2 linked regions of the Parasegetibacter sp. NRK P23 genome follow. The protein of the gene in region 1 interacts with the protein of each later gene in a pairwise test. Links are inferred from orthologs where the notes say so. Each region holds a gene or a part of one and is shown in the gene's direction. Other genes may lie near its edges.

What was found.
Region 2: the proteins of mrdA (region 1) and M4J38_RS08870 interact in binary tests that used the Escherichia coli proteins (3 or more experiments, as listed by UniProt). The link is inferred for Parasegetibacter sp. NRK P23 from one-to-one orthologs.

Annotation. Positions count from the first base shown.
Region 1 is NZ_JAMDLG010000001.1:3,409,391-3,426,920, forward strand. The notes cover bases 8,711-11,656. They hold mrdA (penicillin-binding protein 2), read left to right. Parts: upstream 8,711-9,106; coding sequence 9,107-11,206; downstream 11,207-11,656. Other genes in these bases: M4J38_RS13805 (rod shape-determining protein MreD), read left to right, coding at 8,711-9,073; rodA (rod shape-determining protein RodA), read left to right, coding at 11,210-11,656. Also shown: M4J38_RS13770 (DUF1501 domain-containing protein), read left to right, coding at 1-376; M4J38_RS13775 (LLM class flavin-dependent oxidoreductase), read left to right, coding at 487-1,479; M4J38_RS13780 (peptide MFS transporter), read right to left, coding at 1,743-3,500; M4J38_RS13785 (peptide MFS transporter), read right to left, coding at 3,521-5,068; purD (phosphoribosylamine--glycine ligase), read left to right, coding at 5,155-6,432; M4J38_RS13795 (rod shape-determining protein), read left to right, coding at 6,591-7,616; rod shape-determining protein MreC, read left to right, coding at 7,695-8,543; more of M4J38_RS13805, read left to right, coding at 8,540-8,710; more of rodA, read left to right, coding at 11,657-12,544; M4J38_RS13820 (MBL fold metallo-hydrolase), read left to right, coding at 12,827-13,570; M4J38_RS13825 (hypothetical protein), read right to left, coding at 13,582-13,884; M4J38_RS13830 (hypothetical protein), read right to left, coding at 13,863-14,036; M4J38_RS13835 (hypothetical protein), read right to left, coding at 14,171-14,575; M4J38_RS13840 (hypothetical protein), read right to left, coding at 14,621-15,196; M4J38_RS13845 (RNA polymerase sigma factor), read right to left, coding at 15,231-15,782; M4J38_RS13850 (transketolase family protein), read right to left, coding at 16,163-17,119; UDP-glucose 4-epimerase GalE, read right to left, coding at 17,156-17,530. UniProt on the Escherichia coli protein: Catalyzes cross-linking of the peptidoglycan cell wall. Responsible for the determination of the rod shape of the cell. Is probably required for lateral peptidoglycan synthesis and maintenance of the correct diameter during lateral and centripetal growth.
Region 2 is NZ_JAMDLG010000001.1:2,174,931-2,182,372, forward strand. What follows is about bases 4,209-7,251. They hold M4J38_RS08870 (transglycosylase domain-containing protein), read left to right. Parts: upstream 4,209-4,539; coding sequence 4,540-6,963; downstream 6,964-7,251. Other genes in these bases: M4J38_RS08865 (tetratricopeptide repeat protein), read left to right, coding at 4,209-4,466; M4J38_RS08875 (hypothetical protein), read left to right, coding at 7,013-7,251. Outside these bases: M4J38_RS08850 (hypothetical protein), read right to left, coding at 1-355; M4J38_RS08855 (polymer-forming cytoskeletal protein), read right to left, coding at 422-862; M4J38_RS08860 (hypothetical protein), read right to left, coding at 893-1,288; more of M4J38_RS08865, read left to right, coding at 1,383-4,208; more of M4J38_RS08875, read left to right, coding at 7,252-7,442. UniProt on the Escherichia coli protein: Cell wall formation. Synthesis of cross-linked peptidoglycan from the lipid intermediates.

The DNA of each region.
Region 1 (17,530 bases):
GAACCAGGACGCCCAGCAGAAAAGGCTTTTCACCGAAATGAACGATGCCGTTACCGCTTTCGTAAAAGACCTGAAGACCAACAACCGCTTCAACGATGTGGTGCTGATGAGTTTTTCCGAATTCGGCAGAAGGGTGAAACAGAATGCCAGCAACGGCACCGACCATGGTACCGCCAACAACATGTTCTTCGTGGGCGGCGGCTTAAAGGAAAAAGGACTCCTCAACGCCATGCCCGATCTCGCCAACCTTAAAGATGGTGACCTTCAATATAAGGTAGACTTTAAAAATGTGTACGCCACGTTGCTCCGCAACTGGCTCGGTGTAGACGATGCGGCTATCCTTGGCAGAAAATACGATCACCTCAGTTTTGTGTAAACTTCTTATATAGATGGCTCGGTCAAAGGTCAATGCCCTGCGCAAGCGGGGCATTTTTTGTTGCCGCTAACATTATTACTCCGATATTTGTATCTACAAATATTGAAAGGATGAAGTTTGAACAGTTGAAACTGAGTGTACTCGACCAGTCGATCGTGAGAAAAGGCGGCACCGCGGCTGAAGCGGTGGCCAATACCATTGCCACGGCTAAACTGGCTGAAAAGCTTGGCTATCACAGGTTTTGGGTATCAGAACACCACAATTCCACCATGATAGCCGGTTCCGCCCCAGAATTGTTAATGGTGAAACTGGGTTCTGAAACCAGTACTATACGCATCGGTTCGGGTGGTATCATGCTGCCCAACCACAGCGCCCTGAAAGTGGCGGAAAACTTCAGGATGCTGGAAACGCTTTTCCCGGGCCGCATCGATCTGGGGATGGGCCGCGCACCCGGAGGCGACCGCATCACGGCTTCCTTACTCAATCCATCCAACACGTTCAGCGAAGCCGATTACCTCGAACAACTGAAACACCTCCAGGCATTCTTTCGCGACGAAGCCCGCACACAGTATGGAGATATTATTGCCGTTCCGCAGTGCGCCACCATTCCGCAGCAATGGATACTCAGTTCCAGCGGTGGCAGCAGCGCAATAGCGGCCAGGTTCGGGATGGGACTGGCCATTGCACGGTTCATCAACGGGAACGCTACGCCTGAAGTGGCGGAAACTTACCGCAAACAATTCGTGCCCAGCGAAGCGTTTCCTGAACCGCACGCTATTTTGTCCATCTCCGTACAATGTGCTGATACAGAAGAAAAAGCAATGGAACTCCGTAAACTGGCTGATTACACACTGATCCAGTTTGAGAAAGGATATTTCGGTCCCATCGGGAGCTATGATGAAATAAAAGATTATGTTTTTTCACCCGCGGAAGAAGAACGTATCCGGCAGAACGCGGGGCGCATCGTTTCCGGAACGCCGGACCAGGTGAAGGAGCAGCTTGCCCGTCTCGCCAATGATTTCGGAGTGGACGAGATCGTGGTAACGTGTATGACTTACGCGCAGGAGGATAGGGTGAGGTGTTTGGAGCTGCTGAAAGGATAGTTGTTTCTCGCAACGGCGCTACGACGCCACGTTAGAACGTGCTGATGTGTTCAGCGTAAGCTGGTAAACCGCAGGCGTTGAGCATCGGATAAACGCAAATGCATCCAACAGAAACAAATAAAAATGGAGTGGTGTATCAAAGGATGATATGCCACTCCATTTTTTTATTTATTCGATTTACCATTATAACAGACAACCCAACAAATCAACAGCCCGTTGCGTCGTAGCGCCGTTGCGAGAAATTAACCTAAAGTGAAACCTATTTACTTCACCCCGTGCATCAACTTCTTCAGCAACGGATTCAACACAAACAATATCAGCGCGCCCGCTGCCGGTACCAGCGTGAAAATGAGAAAGAAAGTAGAAAGCGAGTATGCTTCCGTGATCTTATCGATCATACCGCCCATGGTACCCGCGGCTTTGTTACCAATGGCGATGGCGAGGTACCAGATACCGAACATGATGGCGATCATCCTTGCGGGCACCAGCTTACTTACATAAGAAAGTCCCACGGGAGAGATGCACAACTCGCCTAAAGTATGGAACAGGTAAGCGAGGATCAGCCAGATCATACTAACGGAGGCGACTTTGGCGCCTTGCGGAATTTCGGAGGAGCCGAAGGCGAGGAAGCCGAAGCCCAGGCCGAGCAACAGTAACCCGATGCCGAACTTCACAGCACCGCTGGGGTTAAACTTACTCTCCCAGAGTTTGGAGAACAGGGGAGCGAACGTGATGATGAAAAGTGAGTTCAGGATACCGAACCAGGTGGCGGGAACCTCGGTACCCGTCGCGGAGAATTGCCTGGAGAGCATCCAGATCACGATACCCCAGATCAGGACAAAACTGAGGGAAAGAATAATATTGGCCAGCGCGTATTTCGCGAAGGTTTGCTGGAAGAGTTTGAACAATACATAAGAGATGATGCCCAAAGGAACGATGGTGATCAGCGTATTGATGACCTTAAAAGCCATGGCACTCGCACCTTCCAGGGAGCGATTGGTGTAATCGCCCGCAAAGATGGTCATGGAGCCGCCCGCCTGTTCAAATGCCGCCCAGAAAAACACGGTGAAGAACGCGAATATCACCACGGCGATCATCCGGTCTCTTGTAATACGGTCGTAGCGGATGATCCGGCTGATCAGAATAAATACAAAGATGAGCACGGCGGATACGATGGCGAACGTATCACCGGGGTTTCCGGCTACTGTAAAGTTGAAGAAATTGTACTCGGATATTTTCGACATCGGGTCGTTGATGATCCAGAGTAACCCGGTGATGGCCACTATTGCGATGAGGAACAGGTCCAATTTGGTAAAGGGATTCAGTTTATCTCCGTTCTCATCTACCGTTTTTTTCACAGCGGAAGTATCCGTGTTTTTCTCCGGTTTCAGACCAACGTTCCCGAAAATATTCTGGGAGAAATAAAACTGCAGCATGCCGAAGAACATGAAGATACCGGCGAGTCCGAAGCCCCAGCTCCAGGAAACCGTTTCCCCGATGTATCCGCAGAGCATGATGCCCAGGAAGGCTCCGGCGTTCACACCCATGTAGAATATAGTATAAGCACCATCTTTTTTATCCTGATGGTCCTTGTACATGTTGGAAACGATGGAGGTCATGTTGGGTTTGAAGAAGCCGTTCCCGATCACCAACAGGAAAAGTCCGAGGTACATGAAGAACTGCGTTTCGAAGGCCATGGAAGCATGTCCCAGTGTCATTAATGTGGCGCCCAATACTACCGCCCACCGGTAACCGATGATTTTGTCCGCCACATATCCGCCTAAAATGGTGGTGAGGTAAGCGAGGGAAGTGTAGGAACCGTAAAGTGCCAGGGCGTTCTCCCGCGGCCATCCCCAGCCGGGGTTATCGCCAATGATAGACGAGGTAAGGAACAATACAAGCAGGGCGCGCATGCCGTAGTAGGAGAACCTTTCCCACATTTCGGTGAAGAACAACACGAACAGTCCGGAAGGATGCCCTAATACTTTTGATTTGAAAAAATCATTGGTTTCAAAGTTCATAACTAATCAGATTGATGTTTTTATTTAACGCCGTGCATGTATTTCTTAAGGAAGGGAGAGAGCAGGAGCAGCAGTCCTCCGGAGATCAGGCCCACGATAAACAGGAACCAGAACAACTCGGAATAGGCGTTCAGCGAAGCTTTCACATCGGTTACCACGCCGCCCACGGTTTCCACGCTGGCGATATTGGCCAGCACCGCGGCGATGAATTCAGAACCGGCGGTAGCCAGGAACCAGGCGCCCATCATAAAGCCCACAATGCGGGGCACGGATAATTTGGTTACCGCTGAAAGTCCTACGGGTGAAAGCGATAATTCGCCCAGGGTATGGAACAGGTAGGTGAGCACGAGCCATACCAGCGGTACTTTACCCAGGCTATCCGCGTTTTTGATGCCCAATACCAGCACGCCGAAGCCGATGCCCGCGAAAAGCAGTCCCATAGCGAATTTCACCGGTGTATTGGGTTCCATCTTTTTCTTCGCCAGTTTGATCCACAGCCAGGCCAGTACCGGGGCGAGCAATATAATAAAGAGTGAATTGAGGGATAAGATCTGACTGGCTTTCACTTCTCCGCCTAAAACGTTGCGGTCCACCACCCGGTCGGCGAACAGGTTCATGGAAGTATAGGCCTGTTCGAAGAGCGCCCAGAATACCACGGTAAATATGATCAGGATCAGGAGCACCAGCATCTGTCCTTTTTCCTGGGGCGTACATTTCCGCAGGATGAACCAGAGCAGGAAGGCCACCACCGCGATGGATACGGCCGACAGAATGGTGCCCACCACATGGTGGTACTGCACCAGTTGCCAGCACACGAAAACGCCTGCGAGGGAAAGAATATAGATCAGCCATTCCCGGCTGATGCCAACAGGTGTTTTTTGTTGGAGCAGCGCCGGGTCCTTGGGTTCGGCCTTGCCCATCAGAAATTTCTGTCCCCAGATGAATACGATCAGTCCAAGCAGCATCCCGATGCCCGCCGCGCCAAAGCCGTAGCGCCAGCCATAGGTTTCCCCCAGCCATCCGCACAACAGCGTCGCGATGAATGAACCGGTGTTGATGCCCATATAAAATATAGTGAACCCGGAATCCCTGCGGGGATCGTCTTTTTCATACAAAGCGCCCACGATGGTGGAGATATTGGGTTTCAGGAATCCCACGCCCATGATGATCAGCCCCATGGAAAGGTAGAATACCTGTATGGCCGATTCATCCCGCACCACATTGCCCGCAGCGTCGTAATAGGCCTGGAAGCCTTCCACGGCCATGCCGAGGTGACCAAGTACCAACAGGATGGCGCCGAAGATCACGGCTTTCCGGAAACCGAGGTATTTATCGGCCAGCAGTCCGCCCAGGATGGGCAACGCATAAACGAGCGCCGCGTAGTTGCCCACGATTTCGTTGCCTGCTTTGTCGGTAAAAAAATGGTATTTGGTGAGGTAGAAGATCAGGAGGGCTTTCATGCCGTAGAAAGAGAACCTTTCCCACATTTCGGTAAAAAAGAGCACAAAGAGACCGGGTGGGTGCCCGGCAATAGTCCGCTGCCCCAATGCAGGGTTAGGTGAATTCATACGCAGGTTGCAAAAATGTTGACAATAAAATAACGGGGCGTAAAATACTGATTAATTTGACGAATTTCGTGGCTCATTTACGGTTTATGAATATTTTACTGATAGGATCAGGCGGGCGTGAACACGCACTGGCCTGGAAATTAACACAAAGCAAGGATTGTGATCAACTCTTTATAGCCCCCGGAAATGCGGGTACTTCGGGCTGCGGTACCAACCTGAACATCGGGGTCTCCGATTTCGAAGGACTGAAAGCCGCCTGCCTGGAACACCAGGTCGGTTTGGTAGTGGTGGGGCCGGAAGAACCACTGGTGAAAGGAATTGTAGACTTTTTTAAAGCCGATGGTGCACTGGCACATATCCCCGTAATCGGTCCTGCGGCCTACGGCGCGCAACTGGAAGGCAGCAAGGCTTTCGCAAAAGCATTCATGCAGCGGCACAACATTCCCACGGCAGCCTATGCTGAATTTACAGCGGATAATTATGCGGAAGGAGTGGCTTATTTAGAACAACACGACCTGCCCATCGTATTAAAAGCCGATGGACTTGCCGCCGGCAAAGGCGTACTGATCTGCCAGAGCAGAGAAGAAGCCATTGCGGAATTCGAGCAGATGATTCAACATGCGAAATTCGGTTCCGCGAGCGCGAAAGTGGTGGTGGAAGCTTTTTTAGATGGGATCGAACTGAGTGTTTTCGCCCTTACTGATGGTAAGAACTACGTGCTGTTGCCCGAAGCGAAAGATTACAAACGCATCGGCGAAGGCGATTCCGGGTTAAATACCGGGGGCATGGGCGCGGTATCTCCCGTACCATTCGCGGATGCCGCATTTATGAAGATGGTGGAAGAACGTATCGTGAAACCCACTATCGACGGGTTCTACAAAGAGAATATCGACTATACCGGGTTCGTATTCTTCGGGCTGATTAAAGTGAAGGGCGAGCCTTTCGTGATCGAATACAACTGCCGGATGGGCGATCCCGAAACAGAAGTGGTGATGCCCAGGCTGAAAACCGATCTCGTTACCTTGCTGGTATCAGCCGCTAAAAAAGAACTGGACCAGGTAAAAGTGGAAGCCGATGCACGCTTTGCCGTTACGACCATGGCCGTGAGCGGAGGTTATCCCGGGGATTATGGCAAGGGTTTTGTTATATCGGGGCACGATGCAAACCTTCCCGAAGAAGCAGTGCTTTTCCATGCAGGCACTACGGAAAAAAACGGATCCGTGGTTACGGCTGGCGGAAGGGTACTCGCACTTACGGCTTACGGCAACACCGTAAAAGAAGCGGCTGAACTTTCAAGATCGTTCCTCGGCAAAGTAGTGTTCGAAGGAATGTATTTCAGAAAAGACATCGGTTACGAATTCTAAACAATTAGGTGAATGGTTTCATTGGGCTGAAACCCTTGTAAACACACGGGTTTCACAATACTTGTATAAAACCTGGAAACAACAACCTGTAAAATTGTATATTCGAATAATTTGCATCAATTTTGCAACATCCTTTCTAACCATCAGATTCCGAAAAAATGGGATTATTTAACTTCCTGACACAGGAAATTGCCATGGATCTGGGTACCGCGAATACCCTCATCATACATAACGACGAGATTGTAGTGAACGAACCTTCGATTGTAGCGCTCGACCGCAACAATCCGAAGTCGGTGCTGGCTGTGGGTAAACGCGCATTGATGATGCACGAAAAAACGCACGAGAGCATCCGCACCGTGCGCCCGTTGAAAGACGGGGTGATCGCCGATTTTAACGCCGCTGAACTCATGATACGGGAAATGATCAAAATGATCTATCCCAAAAAACCGCTCTTCCCCCCAAGCTGGCGGATGATGATCTGCATCCCCTCCAGCATTACGGAAGTAGAAAAAAGGGCCGTGCGCGACAGTGCCGAACAGGCTGGCGCCAAAGAAGTTTACCTGATCCACGAACCCATGGCCGCCGCACTGGGTATCGGGATTGACGTGGAAGAACCCGTGGGCAACATGATCATCGACATTGGTGGCGGTACCACCGGTATTACCGTGATTGCCCTGGCCGGTATCGTTTGCGACCAGAGTATACGCATCGCCGGTGATGAATTCACCGCCGATATCATGGAAGCGCTTCGCCGCTACCATAGCCTGCTCATCGGGGAAAGAACCGCTGAGCAGATCAAGATACAGATCGGCGCTGCCATGAAGGACCTCGATAACCCACCCGATGACCTTCCCGTAAACGGACGCGACCTGGTGACCGGCATTCCGAAACAAATCATGGTCTCTTTCCAGGAAATCGCCGAGGCCCTCGACAAAAGCATCTTCAAAATAGAAGAAGCCATCCTGAAAGCGCTGGAAACCACTCCGCCCGAACTCGCGGCGGATATCTATAGAAGAGGTTTGTACCTCACAGGTGGCGGTGCCCTGCTCCGTGGCCTCGACAAGCGCCTCAGCCAAAAAATCAAACTGCCCGTTCACGTAGCCGACGATCCGCTGAAAAGCGTGGTGCGCGGTACCGGACTGGCCCTCAAACACTACGATAAGTACCCATTTGTTATGCGATAATTTTGAACGTTGAATGCCGGATGTTGAACTGAACTTCATCCCAAATTCAAAATTCAGAATTCAAAATATAAAGAAACCGTGCGCAACATTTTCCTCTTCATCAGAAGATATGCCATCTTCCTCTTCTTCCTGGTGTTGCAGGTTGTGTCGCTTTCTTTACTTTTCTCCTACAATAAGTTTCACCAGGCCACTTTCATGGGGATATCCAATGAAGTGAGCGGGAAACTCAATTCCGAGTACAACGATGTGGAGTTGTATTTCAAACTCAAGCAAAAGAACAAGGAACTGCTGGAAGAGAACAACCGGCTCCGCAATCAGTTGTCCGTGAACTACGGGAAAAGAGATACTTCCGTCCAGGTGATCAGTGATACCGTCCGGATCGATAGTACCGGGTTCTACCGGAAATTCCTTTCGCTGCCCGCTCAGGTAATCGACAATTCCACCTCGCGCCAGAGCAATTACCTGATGATAGACCGTGGGGCCAACCAGGGCATCAAAAAAGACATGGGCATCGTTTCCGCGTCGGGTGTAGTAGGGAAGGTGGTAGATGTGAGTGGCAATTACGCCGTTGTGATGAGCTTGTTGCACCGCCAGAACCGGATCAGCGCCAGCGTAAAGAAAACAGGAGAAACCGGTTCTGTAGAGTGGGATGGTAAAAACCCGCTGTTTATTACCATGAAAGAAATTCCCAAAAGCGTGCAATTAAAGAAAGGAGATAGTGTGGTTACCAGCCGTTATTCCGATCATTTCCCCCCCGACATACTGGTAGGTACGGTGGAAGAAATCACTTCCGAACCGGCCAGCAACTTCCATACTGTTAAATTGAGAACAGCCAATAATTTTTTCAACGTTCAATACGTCTATGCGATAGAGAACCTTGAAAAAGGCGAACTGCAACAATTAAAGCAGGCAACCAGGAACCAATGAGTGAACTTCTGAAAAATATCATCCGTTACGTGGTGTTCCTGTTGGTGCAGGTATTCGTGCTGAACAATATTCCACCGCTGCACCAGTTTGTGGTCCCTTATCTTTATTTTCTTTTCATATTATGGTTGCCCTTCCATATCAACCGTTTCGCGTTGTTGCTGATCGGTTTCCTGTTTGGACTGAGCATGGACGCGTTCACCAAAACGCCTGGTCTGCATGCCGCGGCCTGCATACTCATCGCTTATGTCAGGCCCTTCATCATTAACCTGCTTACCTCCCGTGATACCGCTGAATTCAATTATGTGTCTCCTTCCGCTAAAAGTATGGGTTGGGCGCCTTATGCCACCTACGCCCTCGTGCTTACGCTGATGCACCATACCTGGATGGTATTGCTGGAATGGATGCAGTTCGGAACTTTTCTGTATTTTATTGGAAAAGTAGCGGCCACCACCGGCATCAGTTTCCTGATGATCATGCTGGTGGAAATGCTGTTTCCAAGAAAACAAAGGTTCCGTACCAATACCGCATAACTTACTTCGCACTGAAATAAACCTGTTCGCAGCATGTCTGTATTCAATCAATCTAGGAGTAATGTGGTCCGGGTGATCTTCCTGGCCATGTTCCTCATCATCGTGGTACGGCTCTTCACCCTCCAGGTGCTTACGAGTAAGTACCAGAAGCTGGCGGAAGACAATGCGCTGCTGATTAAGACTGTTTACCCCGACCGCGGTATCATATACGACCGCAACGGGAAAGCCATTCTCAACAATTCACGGGCCTATGACCTGATGATTACCCCGGCGCAACTGAAGAACCCTGATACCCTTACGCTTTGCCGGTTACTCGGCATAGATACGGCGGAATTCAAACAAAGGGTGATCACGGCGGTGCTGAAGAACGGCAGGTACCGCCCATCGGTGTTCCAGGGGCTGCTTTCCCCGGAACAATACGCAGGTATCAACGAGAACATCTGGAAGTTCACGGGGTTCGACCTGCTGCAACGTCCCATCCGGCAGTACCCGTACAATGTGGGCGCGCATATTTTCGGTTACGTGGGTGAAGTGGATTCCGCGGCCATCAGGCGTTCCAACTATTTCTACCGCATGGGTGATTATATCGGGAAATCCGGACTGGAAAACACCTACGAATCTGTATTAATGGGCCAGCGTGGGGTGGAAGTGCTCATCAAAGACAACAGGAACAGGATACAGGGATCATACGAGAACAAACGCTATGATACCCAAGCGGTGGCAGGAAGAAACCTCCGCACCTACCTTGACGTTGACCTCCAGGTGATGGCGGAAAAAATGATCGCCAACAAAGTTGGAGCCGTAGTGGCCATTGAACCGAAAACCGGTGGTATCCTCGCCATGGCCTCCGGCCCCACATTCGATCCCAACATGCTTACGGGCAGCGATGGTAAGAAGAACCTCAACAGGATGTTGCTGGACGTGGCCGCGCCACTGATGAACCGGGGAATCAAAGGGCAATATCCTCCGGGATCTACATTTAAGCCGCTCCAGGCATTAGTGGCATTGGATGAAGGCATCATCACCCCGGCCTTCGGCTACCCATGTTCAGGAAGATATTATGCCTGCGGACATGGCAAACCCGCCTGTACCCACAGCAATGCCGGGCACGCCGCCAACCTGCGACTCGCCATCGCCAACTCTTGTAACTCTTATTTCTCGCATATCTACAGGATGAGTGTTGATAATCCGGCGCTCGGAGGTGTGAAGAACGGCTACCACAAATGGGCCGAATACATGGACCACATGGGCCTTGGACATACCCTGGGCGTGGACCTGCCCAGTGAAGACAAAGGCAATATACCAGATACCGCCAAGTACAACGCTACTTACCGCGGTGCCTGGAACTCCTGCACCAACCTCACATTGGGCATCGGCCAGGATATGATGACGGCAACGCCGTTGCAACTCGCCAACGCGATGTGCATCATCGCAAACAAAGGATATTATTACATCCCGCATATTGTTGAAAAAATTGAAGGGGAAACCGAGGCCGATACATTGCTGAATAAATACAGGGTAAAACAAACGCCCCTCGTAAACCTTTCCAACGATACATATGAAGCGGTAATGGATGGTATGCAGGACGTGGTAATCAGCGGTACAGCTATTTCTGCCGCAATCCCAGGCATCAATATCTGCGCGAAAACAGGTACGGCACAGAACAGAAGGTACATCGACGGAAAAGTAGTAGAACTGAAAGACAACGCGGTGTTCGTTTGCTTTGCGCCCCGCGAGGATCCGAAAATCGCCATTGCCGTAGTCGTGGAGAATGCCGGTTATGGCGGAACCTGGGGTGGCCCCATCGCCTCCATTATGATGGAGAAATACCTGAACGATACCCTTCGTCCGGAGCGGATCAAAAAAATGGAAGAAGTGGCCAGCGCCAACCTGATGCCCTGGTACCTGAAAAGACTTCAGTTCAAGGCTGACTCTGTTCGTGCATACAAGTGGCTCGAAGCGTACAAAGACAGTTCCATGCTGAAAAGGTTCTTCGAGAACAACCGGGTGAAAACCGATTCCACCAAAAAGCCTGAAACCCCGAAGAAAGAAGGTGGCCAAACGTTTACCAACAGGATCGTTTTCCTGAAGCCTGATGAAAAATACTATTCTTCCAAAACCCTATCCGCATAAATTATGAAGAACCCCGGTATATCAAAAGGAGTTGATTGGGTGGTGATCTGGATATACGTGTTCCTGGTGGTGATCGGGATCATGAGCATCTTCGCGAACGAATACCGTGATGGCGAAGACTGGGTGCAAGGGCTGCTGTCGTTTAAAACGGATTACAGCAAACAGTTCTTTTACTTCGGTGTATCGCTGGTGCTGGCCACCTTCATACTGGTAACAGACAGCAAATTCTTTACGGCTACCGCGAACATATTTTATGCCTTCGGGATATTCCTGATGTTGCTGGTATTCCCCTTCCATACGGAAGTAAAAGGAACGGAATCGATCATTCGTTTCGGAGGAGGCTTTCAGTTGCAGCCCGCGGAACTGTGTAAAGTGTTCGCGAACCTGGCCCTGGCCAAATACCTTTCCCGGGTGGAAACGGATTTCACGAAAACAAAGTCGCAACTGATTGCGGCCGCTATTGCCCTGGTGCCCGCCATCCTCAGTATCGCGCAAAAAGAAACGGGTCTGGCCCTGGTCTATTTTTCATTCTTTCTCGTGATGTACCGGGAAGGCCTACCTATCACCGTATTGCTCATTGGCTCTTCCCTGGGCATCCTTGTGGTGGCTACCCTGTTGCTGGACCCCAATACCCTCGCCATCGCATTAACCATACTGGCTGTTCTGGCGGCCTATCTTATGCGCCGACAGATCAGGCGGCGGAAGTCGTTGCTGGTCTCCATTGCCCTGATATGGCTGGTGGCCGTAGGCATACAGCGTTTCGGTGTGCCCTTCCTGTTCACCAAAGTATTCGCCAAACACCAGGTGGAACGCATTTTCGACCTCGTGGGCCGGGAGAACCCTTATGCCGCCAATACGCCGGAAGAGATCGCGGCCAGCCTGAATAAAAAGAAGCCGGAAGAGAACTACAATGTTCGTCAATCCAAAATCGCCATCGGCTCCGGCGGATGGATCGGGAAAGGCTACCTGAAAGGCACACAGACCCGCTACGATTTTGTGCCCGAACAACGAACGGATTTTATTTTTTGTACGATAGGTGAAGGATTCGGCTTCGTGGGCAGTGTGCTGTTCCTCGGCATCTACACCTTCCTGTTGCTCCGCATCGTGATGATCGCGGAACGCCAACGCAGTACTTTCTCACGCGTATACGCTTATGGTGTGGCCAGCATCTTTTTCGCCCATATCGCCATTAACATCTGTATGACCATCGGGCTTGCTCCGGTAATCGGTATCCCATTGCCTTTCGTGAGCTACGGCGGTACTTCGCTGCTGAGTTTCTCGGTGCTGCTGTTCATCATGATCCGGCTTGATGCGGACAGGCAGATGGTGTTGCGGTAGGTTTTTTTCACGCAACTGCTTTACTGCTTCGTTTCTCGCAGTGCGCAGCGCAAAGGAGCAAGGACGCAAAGCCTTGTTTGTTTGCAGCGGGTTGATATTTCAAGCACTTATTTGTTCACTGAAGACATAAGTGTTGAATATTGGCGCCAATTGCCTGATAAAAGGCTAAAAAGCCTTAACCGCTCCTTGCGTCCTTGCACCCTTGCGTTGCGAAGTGCGCAGCACAAAGCAATTGCGTGAACTACACTAAACGCTATCTTCGCACCGAACAAACATGCTCCCATGAAAATCATCCCGCTTTCGGAAGGCTCTTTCTCCATCGATCAAACCAAGCAATTCGTTCCTTTCAACAAAGAAAACGATGATATCCAGCAGCGGCCCACCGGCAGCTTACTGGTAGAGGTACAGCCGTTCGTGGTGATCACTTCCGAAGACATCCTCCTGCTGGATGCGGGATTGGGCTTCGCAACTGAAAACGGCGTATTACAACTCCATAAAAACCTGATGGACAACGGCATCAACCCATCGGAAATCACGAAAGTGCTGATGAGCCACCTGCACAAAGACCATGCGGGTGGTGTTTCACAAAAGAATGAAACCACCGGCGAAAGAACATTATCCTTTCCCAACGCCACTTATTATGTGCAACGTGCTGAAATGGATTTCGCCTTCTCCAAAGGGTTGCCCTCATTCATCCCCGAAGAACTTGCGCCACTTCAACAGGCACCAAACGTTCAGATACTGGAGGGCGATGGCGTTTTAAACGGATACATCAAATACGAAATAACGGGGGGACATTCTCCCTACCACCAAGTGTTCACGATTGTAGATGGCGGCGAAACAGTATTCTTTGGTGGAGACGAAGCGCCGCAACTGGGGCAGATGAAAAAGAAGTATATCGCTAAATACGATTATGACGGTAAAAAAGCGATGGAATTACGGCAGGAATGGTGGGAAAAAGGCCAGGAAGCAGGATGGCATTTCCTGTTTTACCATGATGTGAAAACACCGGTTTGGGGTGGGTGAAAGCGCTTTATTTACCAGCAAATACGTTTAGTGGATATGAATTCACATACAATCAACTCTTCCTCTGTTTCTATGAATACGACAGTATATTTTCTTTTATAGGAGATGCACTTAAATCCCAGCAGTGCTCTTTCCGGTTCCCGGCATAAAGCATAGGATTTTCTTGAATCGGAAAGTTTTAAGAAAAAATCATATGCATCATCAACAAATTTTTCCGCGGTAGCCACCAGACCTTTTGATTCCGTGAACCAGGCAATTTCGGCGAGGCTATCTGCAACGGATTGTTTGATGATTACTTTTCTGCCGCCGCCCATTTGTGAATCAACTTTTTACTATGTAATCGCGCTTGCTCAATCGTAAGTGTTTTCTCTGGCTTTATTTTAAGCGCTGCTTTTTTTTGTAAAGCCGTATAGTTCTTGATGGGAACAAATACATACTTCTTATTGTCAATAATCACTTCATTCATGGTATTCGAATTGTAGCTGTAAATTACAATAATCTTTGTACCGGACGCATTACAAAAAAAGAGGCCTGCCCTGAAAAGAGCCGGCCGTTGCTAACCTATGAAAAACACCTAGTTTAAATAAGGTGAAAATAGCTTTACCTGAGGTTATTCTTTCTGTTGTTCTGCCGTTCCAACCTGCGTTCCTGGATCTCTTTCTGCACGTAACGGTTGAATTCTTTTTCTTCCGTGAAAACCTTATTGGCTTTTTCTTTGCCCAATACCTTTGAAAACTCCTCCCTGTACTTCTTCCTAACGCCAACCACTTTTTCTTCAAAGGCGATTTCATCGTCCTGGTTCTTCATTTCCTGCCTTGTTTTCCGGATTTCCGCTTCGTAATTGTTGTATACCGGCCAGAACTTTTGCGCTTCTTCGGGAGAGAGGTCCAGTTTTCTGGTGAGAAAAGCAATCTTCAGGGCTTGCACCCTTCCAGCCGGATTTTGCGCCAACGATACAGTCGTGAAACCAAGGAAAACCAATGCAAGTAATAATATTTTTTTCATCTGATTGTATTTTTTTTAAGACTCTGCCGAAAATTTAGAAGATATCTAATGAAGGCTTCCTTCCTTTAGATATTGTTCCTTCACATACTTTTCAAGTTCTTCGGTGGAATAGTCTGTAAGCATCGCCTGAATGTCCTGGTCAGAAATTCCTGTTGGTTCAGCCTCTTTGGTTGTCGGGTCCGTGGGGGTGAGCGCTTCGGCGTATTTGGAAAGCTCTTCATCTGAAACCTGGCTGAAAGCTACTGCCGGAGCGGCCCCGGTAATTTCCTCGTTACCGATGAACCGCCATACGGCGATGCCCATTACAGCTACGATGCACGCGGCCGCGAGCCAGCGCAAACGCTTCGGAAACAATTGCACCACTTTTCCCGGTTGCTGCTCCTCCTGTTTCACCCTGGCCAGGAGGGTTTGCGGAAGTTCCTCAAAATACCCTACGGGTACCTGCTGTGGCATCGAAGGGCTTTTTTCCCATAACGGCGCTTCCTCCAGCCCAACGATGGCGGCCATCGTTGTGGGGAGTTCATCGAAATATCCTTCGGGCACACGGTAGGTGGGTACCCGTGGGATATCGGCCACCAACTGGCTGATGCTCAATAATTCATTGTGTATTTGCTCGTTCATCTCATTCATTAAGACCCTTGTATCAAAGAAAAGTTTAATGATTCTTTATGAAATCCTCTATTTTTTTGACCGCGTGGTGGTACGATGCTTTCAGTGCGCCTTCGGAAGTTTCCAGTACACGGCTCATTTCTTCGTAAGGCATTTCATCATAATAGCGCAGCGAAAATACGATCCGTTGTTTTTCAGGCAGTTGCTGGATGGCCAATTGCAGTTTCCATTCCAGTTGTTTCGGATCGAAAAATGGGTCGGCCTTCACCTTATTGCTCATCGTTTCCACCTGCTCATCAAGGGATGCCGTGCTTTTTTTCTTTTGTTGTTCGAGAAAGCTAAGGCATTCGTTTGTGGCCACGCGGTACAACCAGGTGTACAGTTGCGCATCTTCCCTGAAATTCGCCAGGCCGTTCCAAACCCGGATAAATGTATTCTGCAATACATCATTCGCGTCTTCATGTTCTACAACCATCCTCCGGATATGCCAATACAGCTTCTGTTGGTACTTCCGGATAATGGCCGTGTAAGCGCCTTCCTTTGTGGCGGGTTCCCGGAATTGGATGAGTAAAAGCCTGTCGTCGTCGTTCAACGCCATTCGGTGCGATTTGCGGGGAAGATAGGGATTTTGAGGAATTTCTGGCGGTGTTTTACATGTCCTGATTTGGGTGGTTGCATCGACTTCGGTGCAGTGTTTTTCTTTTCAGGGGAATTTGTGGCGTTAAAAATGCGGCAAAGCCTTGCCTGGCGAGGGGTTGGGGGAGAAGCGGGTCTCCGGAGCCGGTTTGGAACCGGTGCCACCGACGTTGTTTTCCGGCGGCTTCCACGGTGTAACAGGGTTACTTGCGTTGGTGTTTACACCGTAACGTTTGCGTATGAAGGTTGAAAAAAAAGAGGTGCCGCATTTACTGCAACACCTCTTTAAATATTAATCTTATGGCTATGCCCTCTTTTTTAAAGAAGGCCATCCGCCATAAACTATCCTTTTCTTTTGATCGCTTTCTCCGCCGCTTCCACGATGAAAGGCGTATCCAGACCGTACTTCTTCAGGAGTTCAGTAGGTGTACCGCTTTCCCCGAAGGTATCGTTGGTACCGATGTATTCGATGGGGATGGGGAGGTTTTTCGCAGCTACCTGTGCGATGCTGTCGCCCAGACCACCAATAATATTGTGCTCTTCCACGGTTACCGCGCATTTGGTTTTGCTGATGGATTTCAGCACGGCTTCCGTATCCAGCGGTTTGATGGTGTGGATGTTGATCACTTCCACGCTATAGCCTTTTTCTTCGAGTTGCAGGCCGGCTTCAATGGCTTTCCATACCATGTGGCCGCAGGCGAAGATGGAAACGTCGGTTCCTTCTGAAAGCACCTGTGCTTTACCGATTTCGAATGGCATATCAGTAGTGAAGATGGGCCAGGAGGGGCGACCGAAACGCAGGTAAACGGGGCCTTCGTAATCCGCTACGGCGATGGTGGCCGCTTTGGTTTGCGCATAATCACAGGGAACGATCACGGTCATACCGGGAAGCATCTTCATCATGCCGATGTCTTCCAGGATCTGGTGGGTAGCGCCGTCTTCGCCGAGGGTAAGTCCGGCGTGGGAAGCGCATATTTTCACGTTCTTACCGGAATAGGCCACGGATTGACGGATCTGGTCATACACGCGTCCGGTAGAGAAGTTGGCGAAAGTAGTGGTGAAGGGAATTTTTCCGCCGATGGTAAGTCCTGCGGCGATACCGATCATGTTGGCTTCGGCGATACCTACCTGGATAAAACGGTCGGGATTTTCCTTGATGAATTGCTGGAGTTTCATGGAACCCGCGAGATCGGCGGTGAGCGCCACCACGTTGGGGTTGGTGCGTCCCAACTCGGCGATACCGTCTCCGAAACCACTGCGGGTATCCTTGTTACCAATTGATTTGATTGATTGTAGCATGATGTTTTGTTTTGAAAAACTATAAAAATAGCAAACTTAGTTCAACCCTGCGTGCTGGTTGGAATAGAAACTTTCGTCGGCTTTCAGCTTCTGTTCCCATTTCCAGGCGGTGGACATCATATCATCGATATTGTATTTGATGTCCCAGCCCAGGGTCTTAACGGCGTATTCGTTGTTGGCGTAAATGGCCATCACATCACCGGGACGACGGGGTCCCACCATATAGTTCAGTTTTTCACCCGATACTTTTTCAAAAGCCTTGATGGCTTCGAGCACGGTTACGCCTACGCCTGTGCCGAGGTTGAATACTTCACATCTTTTATCAGATTTGCCGGCGATCAGGAAGTCTACCGCGAGGGTATGGGCGCGGGAAATGTCGCAAACATGGATGTAATCGCGGAGGCAGGAGCC
Region 2 (7,442 bases), 1.2 Mb from region 1 along the record:
GGAAGGTATAAAGAAGATAGAAGAACATGCAGCCAAACAGCGCGGGTTTGTTTACGCCTGATTTGGCTATGATGATGTAAACAAAAGCAGCGATAAGGCATCCGAACATTTTGATGAGCATGCCGCCATACACTGCGTTTACAAAGCCCATTGATGTTTTTTTATTGAGCGCCCGCACGTGCAGGGAATAGGTAAGTGTGGTAAGAAGAAAGATCAGGGTGTGGCCAATAATTAATACATCCCTGTCTGCTTCCCATTTGGCCAGCAACGCTTTTCCAAAAATCAGGAAGCCATTCAGCGCTGCGAAAACAACTACGATCGCTAAAAAGGATTTCCTTGCCACCTGTTTGTCCATATAAAAAATTTAGCCACGCGGGGTTTTACCGCGTGGCTGCAAAATTAGGGAAAAACAAAGAGGAACTTATCCCTGCCCTATGGCGAGGGCAGGTATCCTTTTGTCGTTTTTTTCTTTTGACTGGGCGGCGGCCATTGCGGGTGCAGGAACAATCATCTGGCATTGCCCGTTGAATTTGGCCTCGGGTTCCACCTGGAGCTGTTTCGCGCTGATGTTGCCGTCCACAACGGAGCCTCCACGAAGGTACAGCAGGTCGTTCACCCTTACGGAGCCGGAAACACGCCCCATAATATCAGCCTGGTCGCCTTCGATATCGCCTTCTACCAGCCCGTCCGGGCCGATTACGATCTTTGCTTTGCTGGAAATATTCCCTTTGATGGTACCGTCGATGCGCATATCGCCGGGGGCTACAACATTGCCCGTGAAAATGGTGCCTGCGCCAATAAGGCTGGTTCCGCCGTTGGTGGAAAGCGGCGTGGAATCGGATTTGGATTTTGAGTTGAACATGGTCCGGATTTTAGGATTATCAAAAATGGTTTATTCATTGGTCGTTTCCACGTGTGGTATGGCCAGCAATGTTGTGTCCAGTACCACATTTCCATCTCCAGTAAGTGCTTTTTTGATCCCTTCCAGGTAAACATCCTTGTACTTCATTTCCCTTTCCAGGGAATCTGTTCTTATTTTCAGGTTCATCAGGGCCTTTCTTTCATTCAAACTGCCATACCCCGGAATATAATACCTGAGGGGGGTAAAAACGATCAGCGCCACCGTGAGCCCCACCAGCACAACAAATATCGTGCTTAAAAATACATACACACTGAGCCTTGAAAGTTTGAAAGTGACCACCTCTTCATAGGTATCATCGTTCATCACCACCAGACGATAACGGTTTTGAAGGCGTTTGAGTGTGGAATTGGCATCAGATTTGGCCATAAAGAGAGGTTTGCGGATCGAAAGTAAACGATTTTTGCCAATCAAATTACAATAATATTATTGAATTTCAGTTATTAAGGTGTAGAATTGCTTCATGCGGGCGGTCATCAGAAATCTTATATTATTTTCCACTTTTTTTTCCCCGACAGTGCTTTGTTTCGGGCAGGAAGGTTATGAACTCAGGTTAGAGAAACCTAAAAAGTACGAGAACAGGGCGTTGGGTTATGAAAAAACCTACACGAAAAAGTTCACCGGCAGCCGGAGGTTCGTTCAAAACACCATCACCCATTACAATTATTTCTACAACGCAACCCTGAAGATTGATAATGTATTGAAGCAGGCGAAAACCATGCACGTGGATGATTTCACCAAACTGCTCCCCTTTTACAATTATTCTCTTACAAATACCGCAGCCAGCAAGGCTGAACTGGATTCCGTTATTTACAAGGCGACGGCGGGCATCGTGTTGCACGACCTCCGCAACGACTGGATCGACAACATGTACCTGCTGATCGGCAGGGCTTATTTCCTCCGCAACGACCTTGATTCCGCGGCATTGACTTTCCAGTTCCTGAATACGGCGTTCGCCCCGAGGGAAAAAGACGGCTACGCGAAAATAATCGCCAGCAATTCCAGTGAAGGTGGAAACGCGTTTCTGGTTTCCACCAAAGAAAACCGGAACCTCCCTAAAAAAATGTTCTCTGAAGCCCCCTCCAGGAACGAGGGCCTGATATGGATCATCCGCACCGCTATTGAACAGGGTAATATGGCAAAAGCTTCGGCCCTCATACAATCGCTCCGGCTCGACCCCCAGTTTCCTGAGCGGCTGAAACCCGAACTCGCGCAGATGCAGGCCTATTATTTCTACACCAATAATATATACGACAGCGCGGCTTTTTACCTGGAACAAGCACTGCCCTCCGCAGAAGGCACTACGGAAACCTCAAGATGGCAATTCCTGATCGCACAGCTCCACGAAAAAGCGGCCCACCGGAATGAGGCCATCGATTGGTACAATAAATCAATCAAAAGCACGCTCAACCCCATCCAGGATATTTACGCCCGCCTGAACGCCATCCGCCTGAACAAAGAAGGAGGAGATAATTATATCAATGAGAATATCCTGACGTTGTATAAAATGGCGCGCCGCGATAACTATACGACCTACCGCGACATCATATATTTTACCGCGGGCATTATGGACAAGGAACGGAACAACCATACGGGCATCATTCAATCCATGCAACGCAGCATCCGCTTCAACAGCGCGAATGTTTCTTTGCGCAACCAGGCTTGGGTGGAACTGGGCAACGCCTATTTTAATACGGGCGAATTCCTGCTGGCCAAAAACGCTTACGACAGCATCAACCTCGATGAACCCGCTATTGAATCTGCGGACCTTATCCTGGCGAGAAAATCGGCGCTGGGCACACTCGCCGCAAATGTTGCCGTGGTAAAAAGGCAGGATAGCCTGCAATACCTGGCCCGGCTTCCGGAAAATGAAAGGGACGATATCCTGAAAAAAATAGCCAAGGCTTCCGCTAAGGCCCAACGCGGCAAATATACCGGCTCCGCCGCACTGAATGAAGAAGCGCCCGCCGACCTGTTTGCCGGAACCGGTAAGGGAGAATGGTATTTCTACAATGCCGGGCTCCGCTCGAAAGGAAGAAGTGAATTCAATGTAAAATGGGGCGATCGCCCGGATGCCGACAACTGGAGAAGAATGTCGGCCATTGACCGCAATACACAAATCCAGGAGGTGACTGCATCCAATGAGCAGGTGCAGGACTCTACGGCAGAAATTACGTATGAATCACTCTTAGCCAAGGTGCCACTTACCGAGCAGCAAATGCAGGTATCCAACGATTCCATCCGCAACGCGCTCTACGAAATTGGTTTCGCCTACCAGGACAAACTCGAAGATTACGCCAAAGCGGCGGAACAATATGAAGCATTGCTCGCAAGGTTCCCCAATACGACCAACAAAGAAAATATATACTTCAACCTGTATTACTGCTATTGGAAACTGGGATTAAACGATAAAGCCGCCCGGTTTAAAACACAACTTCAAAAAGAGTTCCCCGGCAGCAATGCCGCGGTAAAAACCGTAGATCCCTCACAGGTAAAAAACAGTGCCGCGAACCATGAAAAAGCGGCCACCGCTACTTACGAAAAAATCTACAACAAATTCATTGAAGGCGCCTTCCAGGAAGCACTGGATATGAAACGCAGCGCCGATAGTATGTACGGGCAGGTGTACTGGACCCCGCAGCTGTTGTATATCGAAGCCGTTTACCATATTAAACAGCGCGATGATGCCAATGCGATCCAGCAGTTGAACCGCATCACTTCCTCGTTTACCACGTCTCCCCTTGCGCCGAAAGCCGAGCACCTTAAATCCATCCTGGCCAGGAGGAAAGAAATTGAAGATTACCTCACCAAACTGGAAGTAACCAGGGATGAAGATGAAACCGCGCCTGTTGACAGTTCTATTTTCGCGAAAAAGACAGTGCTGGAAGAAGAGATAAAAACCGTGCAATCGGCAGGTATAAACACCAGTATTCAACCAGGTATTAAAACGGATATCGCTCAAAAGAATATACTCAACAAAAATTCATCCCTCAAGGCACCCGTTACGCCCGATAGTATCATTCAAAAGTACAAGGATGTGGATGCCGCGAAGAATGTACGGGTGGATTCCGCGCAGCAACTGGTAAAAACACAACTGCCCGTAAAAAAAGACAGTATCTCCTCCAATCTTCCGGCCATAAAACCAGTGGCACTCTTCTCTAAGAACGGGTACATTTATAACCCGGCGCAGCCGCACTACGTAATGCTTGTGCTGGACAAAGTGGATCCCGTGTACATTTCCGAAGCCAGGAACGCCTTTATCCGTTACAACAGGGAATATTATGCCGGTCAACCCATTAACGCGGGAAACATCCAGTTGAATGATACCATCCGCCTGTTGAGTTTCTCCGGCTTCGCCGATGCCGCTTCCGCTATTCAGTACGCCAATGGGGCCCGTGCGAAAGCCGGTACGGAGATCGTGCCCTGGTTACCCGCGGCCAAATACAGCTTCCTCGTGATCAGCGAAGCGAACCTCCCCACCCTGCAGGAAAAACGTGAAACGGGCGGTTATCTTGAATTCTGGCAGGAGGCTGTTAAAATCAAGTGATTAAATATCGCTGTGCCCAACTATAGGTACATTTTTTGTTAGCTTTGGGCGGGATTAAATTGTAAATTACTGTATGAAAAAATCCGTTCGCATCCTCTGGAAGGTCTTCTTTGCAGGTCTGGGTGCTTTTATTCTCCTGATCATAGGCGCCAACTTCGGTTTGTTGGGTTCTATGCCCTCTATTTCGGAACTGGAAAACCCTTCGGCTTCCCTGGCCACGGAGATTTACGCTTCCGATGGTACCATGATGGGGAAATATTATCTACAAGACAGAACTTCCGTTAAATATAAAGACATCAGTCCTTTCGCCATCAACGCGCTCATCGCCACCGAAGATGAACGTTTCCACGAGCATTCCGGCATCGACGCCAAATCATTGGGAAGGGCCGTATTCGGGGTACTTACCTTCAACAGTAAAGGCGGTGCCAGTACCATCACACAACAACTGGCGCTGAACCTGTTTGGAGAATCAAGAGCGCGTAACCCACTCATGCGCGCCGTTCAGAAATTGAAAGAATGGATCATAGCCGTGAAGCTGGAAAGGAATTTTACCAAAGAAGAGATCATCACGCTTTACCTGAACACGGTGGCTTTCGGCGACAACGTGTATGGAATCAGAAACGCATCGAAAACTTTCTTTCAGAAGGAACCCGATCGTTTGCAACTCGAAGAAGCGGCTGTACTCATTGGTATGCTGAAAGGGAACACCATTTATAACCCGCGGAGGTATCCTAAAAATGCCATGGACCGCAGGAATACCGTGATTGACCAGATGGTGCGCAATAATGTGGTTCCTGAAGAAGAAGCGCAGAAGTACAAGCTGAAGCCGATTAAACTGAACTATAAGAAAATGGATGAAAACGCCGGCATAGCGCCTTATTTCAGGGATGTGCTGCGCGATGACCTGAAGAAATGGTGCAAAGAACACAAAAAAGAGAACGGTGAAGAATATAATATTTACCGCGATGGCTTAAAAGTGTACACCACCATCAACCCGCGGATGCAACTGGCGGCGGAAATGGCGGTGAACAAGCACATGTCCACCCTCCAGAAAGTACTCAACAGCCAGGCCAATATCAAGAACGGATCCATCTGGAAGGGGCGCGAGAACATTCTTGAAGCCGCGATGAAGAACAGCGACCGCTGGCGCTCCATGAAAGCGGAAGACATTTCAGAAGAAGATATCCGTAAAAGTTTTAAGGAAAAAGTACCCATGCGGGTATTCGCCTGGAACAGCAAGCGGTATACCGATACTGTAATGACACCGATCGACTCCATCAAATACCACAAGCAAATGCTGCAAACCGGCTTCATGGTGATGGACCCTATGACCGGCGAAGTGAAAGCCTGGGTGGGCGGCGTGGATTTTAAAACATTCAAGTACGACCACGTTAACATCAATACCAAAAGGCAGGTGGGTTCAACCATCAAACCCCTGCTCTACGTGCAGGCCATCAAGGAACTGGGCTTCACGCCTGAAACCGCTTGTGAGAACACCCCACAATGTTTTCCCGCCTACAACAACTGGTGCTCCAAAAACTCCAGCGGCAACAGCAGCGCTTCCACCAGTATGGCCACAGGTTTGGCATGGTCGCTCAATAATGTGACGGCATATCTTTTAAAACAGGTGGGCATCAAGCGGTTCGCGCAGTTTCTGAAGGAATGTAAAATTGAAAGTGAACTTCCTGAAGTACCCACGCTCTGCCTCGGTGTTCCCGATATCTCATTATATGAGATGATGCGCGCCTACACCATGTTCCCGAACAACGGATACAATACCAAACCGGTTTATATCAGCAGAATCGAAGACAAGAACGGTAACGTGCTGGAATCCTTCGTTACGGAACGCATCCAGATGATCACCGAAGGTGAAGCATATACCATCACCAATATGATGCGCGGTACCGTGGATTTCGGAACAGGTCGTGCGTTGCGTGGCGCATACGGCATTACCGGCGAGGCCGCGGGAAAAACAGGTACCACCAACGACAATACTGATGGGTGGTTCATGGGCTTTACCCCCCAACTGCTTGCGGGTGCATGGGTGGGTTGCGATGATCCGTTCATCAGGATATCCAGTAATTATTACGGACAGGGCGCATTGATGGGCCTTCCCATCTGGGCTTATTTCTTCAACGAAGTATACAAAGACAAAACTTTAGGCATAGATGCTTCCGCCAAGTTCGCTGTGCCTGAAAGCCTGCGCAACGAAGTGATGTACGATTACCTCCACGTAGCGCCGGAAGTACCGCCGGGAGCTGAAGGACAGGACCCCACTTACGATGCCAACGACTACATGTTCACGCCTACGCCTGGAAATAATATCCCGGTAGAATCGCAGCCGCTTTCAGATGATGAAAAAAAGGTGCTGGATGAGGCCCGGAAAGGAGAAAAAAAGGATACGCCCAAAACCCAGGATAAAAAAGAAGCGACCAAGCCCGACGAAAAAAAAAAGGGCGGGATATTGAAAAAGATATTCGGGAAAAAGGATAATTAGTGTGTAAAAAATGAATAGTGTGCATCTCTCGAACGAAAACAGTTATACCATGATCGCAGTACAACAGGAAAATAAAAGCAGGCAAAAAGCGCTGATCTACGCTATCGTAAGTTACGTCTTACTGGCGGTGATCCTTTTTTTGGTGCGCTGGAGTACCCCGGCACAGCCGCCTGTGTTAATAGAAGATGGAATTGAAGTGAACCTTGGCAACAGCGATGAAGGTCTTGGGGAAGAACCACCTTTAATTCCTGGTCCGCCATCGGCGTCCAACGAAACTTCTTATGATCCGCCCAAAACATCTTCTTCCACTACGGAACAGATGAAAGATGTGGATACCGATGAAAGTGACGAGGCTGCACCGGAAATTGCCAAACCTACCCGTGCTTCCACCTCAACGAAGATTACGGACAAACCGGTCAATAAAACGGTTAAAAAAGCTGAGACAGTTACGCCCCCCGCTCCCAAGCCTCAGCCTAAAG